One region of the Oxalicibacterium sp. genome, then DNA from elsewhere that is predicted to be linked to it. Evidence: predicted binding sites of a transcription regulator. Region 1 holds the regulator's gene; the other holds the start of a gene.

Region 1 (5,316 bases):
TCGGTCAGGTTGGAACGATCGAAGCCGAAGGGTGCAACCGTTTCCAGATGTTCGTCCGTGCCCAGCCATTGATGCATGACGCCGTTGACCGCGTCGCGCAGATCCTGATCGTCTTTGCGGAAAGCCAGTGCGCCATAACCGATATGGGAGGGATCGTCGGTGAAATCGGCGACGGCTTCGAGCCGACCGTCGCTTTTCGTCGCCATGTCTTTCATCGTCAGCGCAGTGCCGACGGCGGCATCGGCGCGCTGCGTCATCACGGCCTGGAATTGTGCGATCGTGTTCGGCACTTGCAGGATCTGTTCTTCTGCGACGCCGGCGCCGACTGCATAATCGTATTCCGCAGTGCCGGCCACGATCGCCAGCCGCAGTGCAGGATCAGCCGCGATGTCGGCATAGCTGGAAAGGTGCGCCGGATTGTCCTTCTGCACCAGCAGCGTATCGCGCATCTGGTAATGCGGATCGGCGAACAGCACCTGCTTCATGCGCGCCGGCGTGATGTACATGCCGGCGGCAATCACGTCGAAACGATGCGCCTGCAGTCCGGGGATCAGTGCGCCCCATTCGGTCAGTACCGGTTCGATCTGCGTCACGCCCAGTTGCGCAAACAAGGCCTTGGCGATTTCCGGCGATTCGCCGGTCACCTTGCCCTGCAGATCGATATAGGCGTATGGCACCTCGTTGGCAAAACCGATTCGGATGGTTCCGGTTCGCTGTGCGCGTTCCAGCGTGGTCTCGGCCGATGCCGTTCCCATCGCCCACAGCGTTGCGAGCAGGATGGCAATCTGCCATCGTCTGATGATGCGTCCGGTCATTCTCCCCCTTGCGTGCCTGTCACCGGCGCAGGCCGCCGGACAGCGGCAATGGTAGCCATCGATTTGATGCGATGTCAAATCATTCGTATTGAAATCATCTGATAGCGATCATCACGCCTTGCCGATCACATGGGCGAACATCAAGTCGAGGAAGTTACAGCCCAGCCCCGGACTGACGCCGTAATCCGGAAAAAGAGGCTGGAAAAAGAAAAAGCGGAGAAAGAAAGGAAATCAGTCTTCGGGCGTGACCGGCACCTCGGTCACCGTCTCCGGCAGCCCGGACAGGATCATCAGCTGTACGCGACGATTGCGCATGCGCCCTTCCGGCGTGTCATTGGAAGCGACAGGCTCGTTCGCCGCGTGTCCCATGGCAACCATGCGTTTCTCATCAATACCGCTGTCGATGAACAGCCGCACCACGCTGCTGGCACGTACTGCCGACAATTCCCAGTTCGACGGGAACATTGCATTGCTGATCGGCACGTTGTCGGTATGGCCTTCGACCTGAATCGCGTTATCCACCTTCGTCAGCACCTTGGCCACGGCACGCAACGCCGCTTCCGATTCCGGGCTCAGCTTCGCGTCGCCGAGCGCGAACAGCACGCTGGCGTTGATCTCGACGCTGACGCCGCGCGCACTCTGCGTTACCCGCACCTTGCCCTGGCTGATCAACGGCGCCATCGCTTTCAAAATGTCGCGCGCGATATCGGTCATCTGTGCGCGCTCGCGCTTGATTGCCGGATCGAGACGTGGCTGCGGTTGCGGCTGCGGCATCTGGATCGGCAACGGCACGATGGTGCGTACGCGTTCAGCTTCGCGAATCACCGTCGTCTTTTCGGTCGGGCCGCCGAAGGCGATACCCAGCGATTCGGAAAGCACGCGATACTTGCCCTCGTTGACCGACGAAATCGCATACATGACGACGAAGAACGCGAACAGCAGCGTGATGAAGTCGGCATACGACACCAGCCAGCGCTCGTGGTTTTCGTGTTCTTCCTCGTGCTTTTTACGTGCCATGCGGATTGCGCTCGCGAGTGGTGAACGAAGGCGCCGTCACGCCAGATAGATGTTCATCCGCTCTTCGATCAGACGCGGATTGTCGCCGGATGCAATGCCGGCAAAGGCATCGGCCAGCATTTCATGCCGGAAGACATCGCGGCTGACCAGCGCCTTGAGCTTGTTGGCGATCGGCAGGAAGACCAGGTTCGCAAAGCCGACGCCGTAGATCGTCGCCACGAAGGCGACCGCGATGCCGCTGCCCAGCTTGCTCGGATCGGACAGGTTTTCCATCACATGGATCAGGCCGATCACCGCGCCGAGAATACCGATCGTCGGCGCATAGCCGCCGGCCGATTCCCACACCTTGATCGCCAAGCGCTGCTTCGCTTCATGCGCAGCGATCTCCAGATCCAGCACTTCGCGCAGTTTCTTCGGGTCCACGCCATCCACGATCAGGCGCAGGCCATGCTCGGTAAAGGGATCGTCGATGTCGCTGATCACGCGTTCCAAGCTCAGCAAGCCTTCGCGACGCGCGATCACGCTCCAGCTGGTGACGTTGCGAATCAGCTCGACATAATCGTCATGCTTCGGCATGAAGACCTGCCCCGCCATCCGGATGCCCGCCGCGAAGTTGCTCCACCCGCTTTGCAGCAGAACCGCACCGACCGTACCGATGATGACGATGACGAAAGCCGCCGGTTGAACCAGCGAACCGATCTTGCCGCCTTCCAGAGTCTGCCCGACAAGGATGCCGCCGAGCGCCAGTATGATGCCGACTAAGCTACCCCAGTCCACGCTTTCTCCCTTAGATTGGCACGCATCCGCGCGATCGCCTGGCTATGCAGCTGCGACACACGCGATTCGGTCACACCCATGATGGCGCCGATTTCTTTTAAGTTCATTTCCTGTTCGTAGTACAGGCCCATCAATATCTTTTCCCGTTCCGGCAACGCTTCGATGGCGGCGATGACGGCTGAACGGAAACCGGAATTCATCAGACTCTGCAACGGATCGGCCGATGTGTCGGTGCAGTAGCGATCGAGGAAATGTTCGTTGTCCTCGTTGTCGTGGAAATCTTCGTAGTAGACCAGTTGATGGCCGCCGCCGTCGCTCAGCAGATCCTGGTAATCGGCCAGCGACAATTTCAACTGGCGCGCCACTTCGCTTTCATTCGGCGCACGGCCCAATTGCTGTTGCAACTGGTTCATCGCCACCTCGATCTTGCGCATGTTCTGCCGCATGCTGCGCGGCATCCAGTCGCTGCTGCGCAATTCGTCCAGCATCGCGCCGCGTATGCGTTGCACCGCATACGTTTCGAACTGTGCGCCGTGCGTCTCCTCGTAGCGGTTGACCGCGTCCAGCAAACCCATCATGCCAGCCTGGATCAGATCGTCCACTTCCACGCTGGGCGGCAGCTTGGCCTTCATCTGGTGCGCCAGCTTCTTGACCAGCGGGACATGCTCGCTGATCAGATGTTCCTTGTCGGATTTGCCGGTCGCTGTATACATTGCCATCATGCTCCGAAGCCCATCTCCCGCGCAGGCAACGCAAAGCGTTCCGCCAGTCGCCGGAACGCAACCGAAGCGCCAGCCATCGGAAAGGCGTCGATGACGGCACGGCCCAGACGCGCTGCACGCGTGACCTGCTCGTCGGTCGGCACCGAGCCGAGATCGTAGAGTTGCACGGCCAGATAACGGCTGGCTGCCTGCGCCATGTTGCGATAGACAAGATGCGCTTCCTGCTCGTCGGCACCGGTGACCAGAATGCCGAACGGGCGGCGCCCCAGCTGCGCATTCAAACGCTTGATCAGTGCATAAGCCTGTTTGATCGATGCCGCGTCCGGCGAAACCTGGATGACGATGTCGCCTGCGGCCATGGCTTCCAGCGGCAGGCCGGCATCGCCATCTTCCAGTTCCGCATCGACGATCAGCACATCCGATTGCGATGCGAGCACGCCGAAGGCATTCGTCAGACGTCGACGCTGATCGACGTCGTACATGGCTGCGTACAGCGAGCCTGCCGTCAATGCCGCAATACTGAAGCCTTGCGGCATCGTCTGCACGGCCTGATCGAACGCGCGCTGCTGACGCACGACATCCAGGAGCGTGGCCTGCAGTTCGGCGCCCATGCGGCGTGCGATGCCGTTCGCCGATGCGCAGGCATCGAGCAGCACGACCGCGCTGCCGCCTGCAGCGAGCGAGGCAGCAAGATTGACCAGCATCGTGCTTTTTTCAGCGATCGATGTGGCGGAGAGAAACGTGAAAATGCGCGGTTTCGGTCCGGCGAGCATGCGCCGCAGACCTTCGGCCTGATCACATTCGAAACTAGCCAAGAATCACCTCACGCAAACCTTTGTCTTTCATTGCCCGTGCCGTATTCGCCATCACCAGCGGGATTTCCGCTTCGTTGAACTGGAACGGTGCCGTTTCGCGCTTCAGCTTGAATGCGCGATCGACCAGATACTGCTGGCTGGCGACGTGCAGATCTTCCGGCACGCGTTGTCCGTCGGCGACGTAGTATAAGTTCAATTTCTGACGGATGACGACATCGAGTGCATTGCCAATGGTTGCAGCTTCATCCAGTTTGGTCAATATGCAGCCGGCAAGGCCATCACCCATGTACGAGCGTGCGACTTCGCTCAGCGTTTCACCGTTGGAGGTCGCATTCAGGCATAGCAGGCGCTTGACCTGGCTGCCTGCGGAAGACAGCATCGCGATCTGCTCGGCCACCATCTTGTCGCGCTGGCTGACGCCGACGGTATCGATCAGCACCGTGTGCTTGCCTTTCAGTTCATCGAGCGCGATGCGCAGATCGGCTTCGTCGCGCACCGAATGCACCATCACGCCGAGGATCTTGCCGTAGATGCGCAATTGTTCGTAGCCACCGATACGGTAACCGTCGGTCGTGATCAATGCGAGCTTGCCGGGGCCGTGGCGCATCACGCAGCGCGCAGCCAGTTTGGCGGTCGTCGTCGTCTTGCCGACACCGGTCGGTCCGACCAATGCGTAGACGCCGCCTTTTTCGAGAATCTCGTTTTCGTTGCCGATGGTCGCCAGATTGCGCATCAGCACCGACTTGATCCAGTCCATGCCGCCCTGATGCGAGACGCCTGCCGGCATGCGTTCGATCATGTAGCGCGCCAGGCTGGGGCTGAATCCTGCCGACAGCATTTCGCGCAGCGCGCTGCTCTTGGCCGGCTCGCGCTTTTGCTGTTCGCTGCTCCAGGCCAGTTCCGCCAGTTGCGTTTCCAGCATGCCGCGCATCGAGCGAATCTCGCTCATCAGCGTATCGATTTCGAGACGGCTGGCTTCAGGCACGGCGATTTCCTGCTGCGCCGGCTTGCCTGCCGGCGCCGCTACCGGAACGGCACCGATCTTTGCGGCGGCGCCGGAGAACGTCAACGGATTCGGCTGCGCGCTGGATTGCGTATTTTCCAGACGCTTGTGTTTGGGTGCCAGCACGGACAGCGTCTGCGCCGAGATCGCCGGCTTCTCGATCACTG
Region 2 (5,316 bases), on a different contig from region 1:
ACGCCGACTTGGCGATTTCCGCATGCGTACCTATGCCGCGCCTGCCTATCTGAAAAAACATGGCGAGCCGCACAGCCTGGAAGAACTCGAACGCCATCAGTTGATCCTGTTCGCCTCGTCGAAAACCGGCAGGATTCTTCCGATGATCTACGAACAGGATGAGGTACAGACCACTGCGCAAGGAATGCGGCGCGTCTCGGTCAACGATGCCGACGCGCTGGCAGCTGCCACCTGTTCCGGTATCGGCCTGGCGCAACTGCCGGATTACATCGCGCGCGAATATGTGGCGTCAGGCCAGCTGGTTCCGGTGCTGGATGGTTTGCTATCGGAACATGTACCGCTGTGGATTCTCTATCCGCCCAACCGCCACCTGTCGACCAAGGTGCGTGCATTCGCCGAATGGGCGGCGGAATTGTTTGCGAAGACGGAAATCGGCGCACGGCCGCTCTGATGGGCAAACGCTGAGTCGGATTCTCCGTCCGCTCAGAATCCCGAACCCGGTGTTTTCAGGAACGCGATTTCTTCATCGGTCGATGTCCGGCCGAGGATGGCATTGCGATGCGGGAAACGCCCGAAGCGGGCAACGATGTCGCGATGACGGATCGCGAAATTGGTGTAGCCGGTGAAGGCTTCGCGCTGCTCGGTGGGCACTTCATCCTGCAGCGTGTTGAACAATGCGACCGCGCGATCCTGCAGCGGCAGCGATTCCGCATGTTCGAGCGGCAGATAGAAAAACACGCGTTCGATGGGACGCAACAAGGCATCGACGCCGCGCGCCAATCCGTCCAGCGCCCAATGCAAGGCGATCGGATCGAAGGAGAACGATTCCGGCCGGTTGCGATACATATTGCGCGGGAACTGGTCGGTCAGCAGAATCAATGCCAGCAGACCGTGCGGCGTCCTGGACCATTGATCGAAGCGGCCGCCGCTGGCAGCAATCGTGCAGGCTTCGAAACGTGTGCGAATCTCGCGATCTGTATCGTCGTCTTTCGACCACCAGAGCTTGCCCTGACGGCTGCCGACGGCAGCATCGTCGCCCTCATCGCTGCCGAACCAGAACGTTCTTATCGTGTCCGCTGTTTCGATCAATGCCTCTCCTTGCGATCAGCCCGTTCAGGCCTTGGTGTTGATGTTGTTGCCCAGATGCGGCGGCAGGCTCTGCACCTGGGGAATCGCTTCCAGCAATGCCAGTGCGGCAGAGCTTTGCGCATCCAGCGCCTTCTTGAAAACCGCGATCGATACCGCGCTGGCAGTGCGCTCCTGCGCCATGCTGGTGGCAAGAGCCGGGATATTGCCTACATCCATACTACCTCCATTCAAATCGGAATGACCGCTTTCATCTTTTCTTAACGGCGAGGATCGCGCTTTCTTTAGACTACCGCAACCTCTGCACACAAATATGCGCATCGCCTTTATCCGCGTGCCAACTTTTTTACTGTCGCGTTGTCTGATTGATAGCTGCCGGCATCGGCGCTTCATCAATTCCTACAAGAACATGTCAGAGGATCAGGATGACCGGCTTTTTCCATCGTTGCCTCACCTTGCGCATACATCGTACGGCCTTGCTGCCGCTGGCCGCCTTCTGCCTGACATTGTCGGCCTGCGCCTCGCTGCCCGATGTGCGCTATCTGAAAACCTCGCTCGCACCGCAGGACACGCCGACCGTACGCACGGCGCAGGGTGAACTGTCGCCGCAGCGTACCGAATCGCTGCTGGCGCAACGCTTGCGCAGCGCGAAGGTGGATCTGCCGGAAATGGCTGCGCTGGAAGAGGCTGCGACCAACAGCCCGCTCATCGCCGGCAACAAGCTGACGCTGCTGAACGATGGACCGCAGACGATGAAGGCGATGATCGAAGCCATCAAGGATGCGCGGGACCACATCAATCTGGAAACCTATATCTTCGGCCAGGACACGATGGGCGACGAATTCGCGGACCTGCTGATCGAAAAGCAGCAGGCAGGCGTACAGGTGAACATCATCTACGACAGCGTCGGCTCGCTCGGCACGCGGCCTGAATTCTTCCAGCGCCTGCGCGACGCCGGTATCGCCGTGCTCGAATTCCATCCGGTCAATCCGCTGAAGCGTTTCGGTTCCGGCTGGCGATTGAACAATCGCGACCATCGCAAGATTCTCGTCGTCGACGGCAAGGTCGCCTTCACCGGCGGCATCAACATCACCGACGATTACTCCTCCGGTTCGCTGTTCCGTTCGAAATCGAAGAGCCAAAAGCATCTTGGCTGGCGCGATACGCATATCCGCGTGGAAGGCCCGGCGGTCGCCTCCTTCCAGTGGTTGTTCCTGCAAACCTGGGTCAGCCAGCACAAGGAGAAAGACATCGATCTGGCAGCACGCAAATATTTTCCGCCGCTCAAGCCGGCCGGCGACAAGATCGTCCGCGTGATCGCCAGCGAGCCCAACGGCGACTATGAGACGTACAAGGCATATGTGCTGGCGATGCAGCAGGCCAAGACGTCTATCCACATCACCAATTCCTATTTCGTGCCGGATCAGCAACTGCTCGATGCGCTGACCGATGCAGCAAGACGCGGGGTGGACGTGAAAGTCATCTTCCCTGCGGTATCCGATGCCGGTCTCGTCATGCATGCGGGGCGTTCCTTCTATACCGAACTGCTGACGGCAGGCGTACGCATCTTCGAACTGCAGGCTTCGGTGCTGCATGCGAAGACAGCCGTCATCGACGGCTACTGGTCCACGGTCGGCTCCACCAATCTCGACATGCGCAGCTTTCTGCACAACAGCGAAGTCAACCTGATCGCGATCGACCAGGAATTCGGCTCGGTGATGGAAAGCGCCTTCAACGAAGATTTGAAGAACTCGATTGAAGTCACGCCGGAAAAATGGGAAGAGCGCCCCTTGTCCGACCGCCTGAAGGAATGGTTTGCACGCCAGTTCGAATACTGGCTGTAGCGCCGAATTGAACGCTTGATGTTGCACTGACTGCGCGACATTTCTGTCGGCGCTTGTTGCAACATTGTTTGCAATCACGGCGTGCAACATCGCTGCACCGCAGCTTCAGTACGCGTGCGCGCAGCGCTTTCCCTTCTCTGTCAAAATAGCAGTTTCCATGGCGACAAAAGCGCCACGCCCCTGAAAGATTCTGCATGAATGCACCCGCACCGCGCCCGGGCCAACGCCTCGGCGATTTGCAGCTTGCCAATTCGTTTGCCTCGCTGCCGCCTGCGCATTACACGACATTGATGCCGACGCCGCTGCCCGATCCTTATCTCGTTGCAACAAGCACCTCGGCCGCAGCCCTGATCGGCCTGGATGTTGAGGAAACGCGTACGCAAGCCTTCATCGACGTGTTTACCGGCAATCAGCTTCTGGACGGCTCCAAACCGCTCTCCGCCGTGTATTCCGGCCACCAGTTCGGTGTCTGGGCCGGTCAGCTCGGCGACGGCCGTGCGATTCTGCTCGGCGATGTGCCGGCCTTCGATGCCGCGCCGACGGGACGTCTCGAATTGCAACTGAAGGGTTCCGGCTTGACGCCCTACTCGCGCATGGGTGATGGCCGCGCCGTATTGCGTTCGTCGATTCGCGAATTCCTTTGTTCGGAAGCGATGGCCGCACTCGGCATTCCGACCACGCGCGCACTCTGCGTGACCGGTTCCGATCAACTCGTCATGCGCGAACAACCGGAAACCGCCGCCGTGGCAACGCGCATGTCGCCAAGCTTTGTGCGTTTCGGCTCCTTCGAACACTGGTTCTACAACGAGAAGCACGATGAGTTGCGCACGCTGGCCGACTACGTCATCGACAACTTCTATCCGCAATTGCGTACCGCCGAAAATCCCTACAAGGCATTGCTGACGGAAGTGACGCTGCGTACGGCGCAATTGATGGCGCAATGGCAGTCGGTCGGCTTCATGCATGGCGTGATGAATACCGACAATATGTCCATCCTCGGCCTGACGCTGGATTACGGCCCGTTCGGTTTCATGGAAGCATTCAACGCACACCACATCTGCAACCACACCGACCAGCAAGGGCGCTATTCCTATGCGCGCCAGCCGCAGATCGGCGAATGGAACTGTTTTGCGCTCGGACAAGCCTTGCTGCCGCTGATCGGTAGCGTCGAGGAAACGCAGGCAGCCTTGCGCATCTACAAGCCGGCCTTTTCGGAAAAATTCCTGGCGCTGATGCATGCCAAGCTCGGCCTGCAGACATCGCAGCCGGAAGACGCCGCACTGTTCGACGACATGTTCGGCATCCTGCATGCCAGTCATGTCGATTTCACGTCCTTCTTCCGCCAGCTCGGCAATTTCCGGCCGGGAGATGCCGGCAGCGCCGAACCGTTGCGCGACTTGTTCATCGACCGCGCCGCCTTCGATGCCTGGGCGCTACAATACGCGGCACGCCTGCAACAGGAAAATAACGACGACGGCGCACGCAAGCTTGCAATGAACGCCGTCAACCCCAAGTACGTGCTGCGCAACTATCTGGCGCATATCGCCATCGAGAAAGCGCAGAAAAAGGATTTTTCGGAGGTGGCGCGCCTGTTGCAGGTGCTGGAACGTCCGTTCGACGAACAGCCGGAAAACGAACATTACGCCGCCCTGCCGCCCGACTGGGCCAACGATTTGGAAGTGAGTTGCTCATCATGATCGACAAAGTCATCAAGACCGACGCCGAATGGCGCGAACAGCTGGACGACGAACAATACGCCGTCACGCGCCATGCCGCCACCGAAGCGCCGTTCACCGGCCGCTACTGGGATCATCACGAACCCGGCATCTACACCTGCATCTGCTGCGGCACGCCGCTGTTCGCATCCGACGCCAAGTTCGAATCCGGCTGCGGCTGGCCCAGCTACTTCAAGGCGCTGAATCCGGCGATGGTCAAGGAAAAGATCGATCGCAGCTACGGCATGGTGCGCACCGAAATCATCTGTAATGTCTGCGACGCGCACCTCGGCCACGTCTTCAACGACGGCCCGCCGCCGACCGGCCTGCGCTACTGCATCAATTCCGCATCGCTGAGCTTTTCACCGATGCCCGAACTGAAATAACCGCACGACTGCCATGAAATTCCTGTTCGATCTGTTCCCCGTCATCCTCTTCTTCGGCGTCTTCAAGTGGGGCGAAGGCAATGCGCAAGCCGCGCAGGCTATCGGCCAGCAATATCTGAGCGGCCTCGTCTCCGGCGGCGAAGTCACGCTGGCGCAGGCCCCCATCCTGCTTGCGACCGCGATCGCCATCGTCGCCACCGTCGTGCAGATCGGCTGGCTGCTGCTGCGCCGGAAGAAAGTGGATACGACGCTGTGGCTGTCGCTCGCCATCATCGTGGTCTTTGG

The links. Region 1 encodes FliA, which starts transcription of late flagellar genes. Its sites were predicted from a motif close to CTAAAGTTTNNNNNNNNNNNGCCGNTA; they were not measured.
Region 2: a site for FliA is predicted at 1,348-1,374, ahead of ACO1VH_RS00700 (YjfB family protein). Genes of this name have one in related genera too.

The regions. Positions count from the first base shown of each region.
Region 1 is NZ_JBMQZD010000004.1:395,610-400,925, reverse strand. Features, by position in the region: gene ehuB (ectoine/hydroxyectoine ABC transporter substrate-binding protein EhuB) at 1-815, opposite strand, end outside; gene motD (flagellar motor protein MotD) at 1,047-1,832, opposite strand; gene ACO1VH_RS08315 (flagellar motor protein) at 1,869-2,609, opposite strand; gene ACO1VH_RS08310 (RNA polymerase sigma factor FliA) at 2,591-3,322, opposite strand; gene ACO1VH_RS08305 (MinD/ParA family ATP-binding protein) at 3,328-4,146, opposite strand; gene flhF (flagellar biosynthesis GTPase FlhF) at 4,139-5,316, opposite strand, start outside.
Region 2 is NZ_JBMQZD010000001.1:142,059-147,374, forward strand. Features, by position in the region: gene ACO1VH_RS00690 (LysR substrate-binding domain-containing protein) at 1-451, shown strand, start outside; gene ACO1VH_RS00695 (DUF924 family protein) at 484-1,089, opposite strand; gene ACO1VH_RS00700 (YjfB family protein) at 1,114-1,305, opposite strand; gene cls (cardiolipin synthase) at 1,512-2,930, shown strand; gene ACO1VH_RS00710 (protein adenylyltransferase SelO) at 3,125-4,627, shown strand; gene msrB (peptide-methionine (R)-S-oxide reductase MsrB) at 4,624-5,031, shown strand; gene ACO1VH_RS00720 (septation protein A) at 5,045-5,316, shown strand, end outside.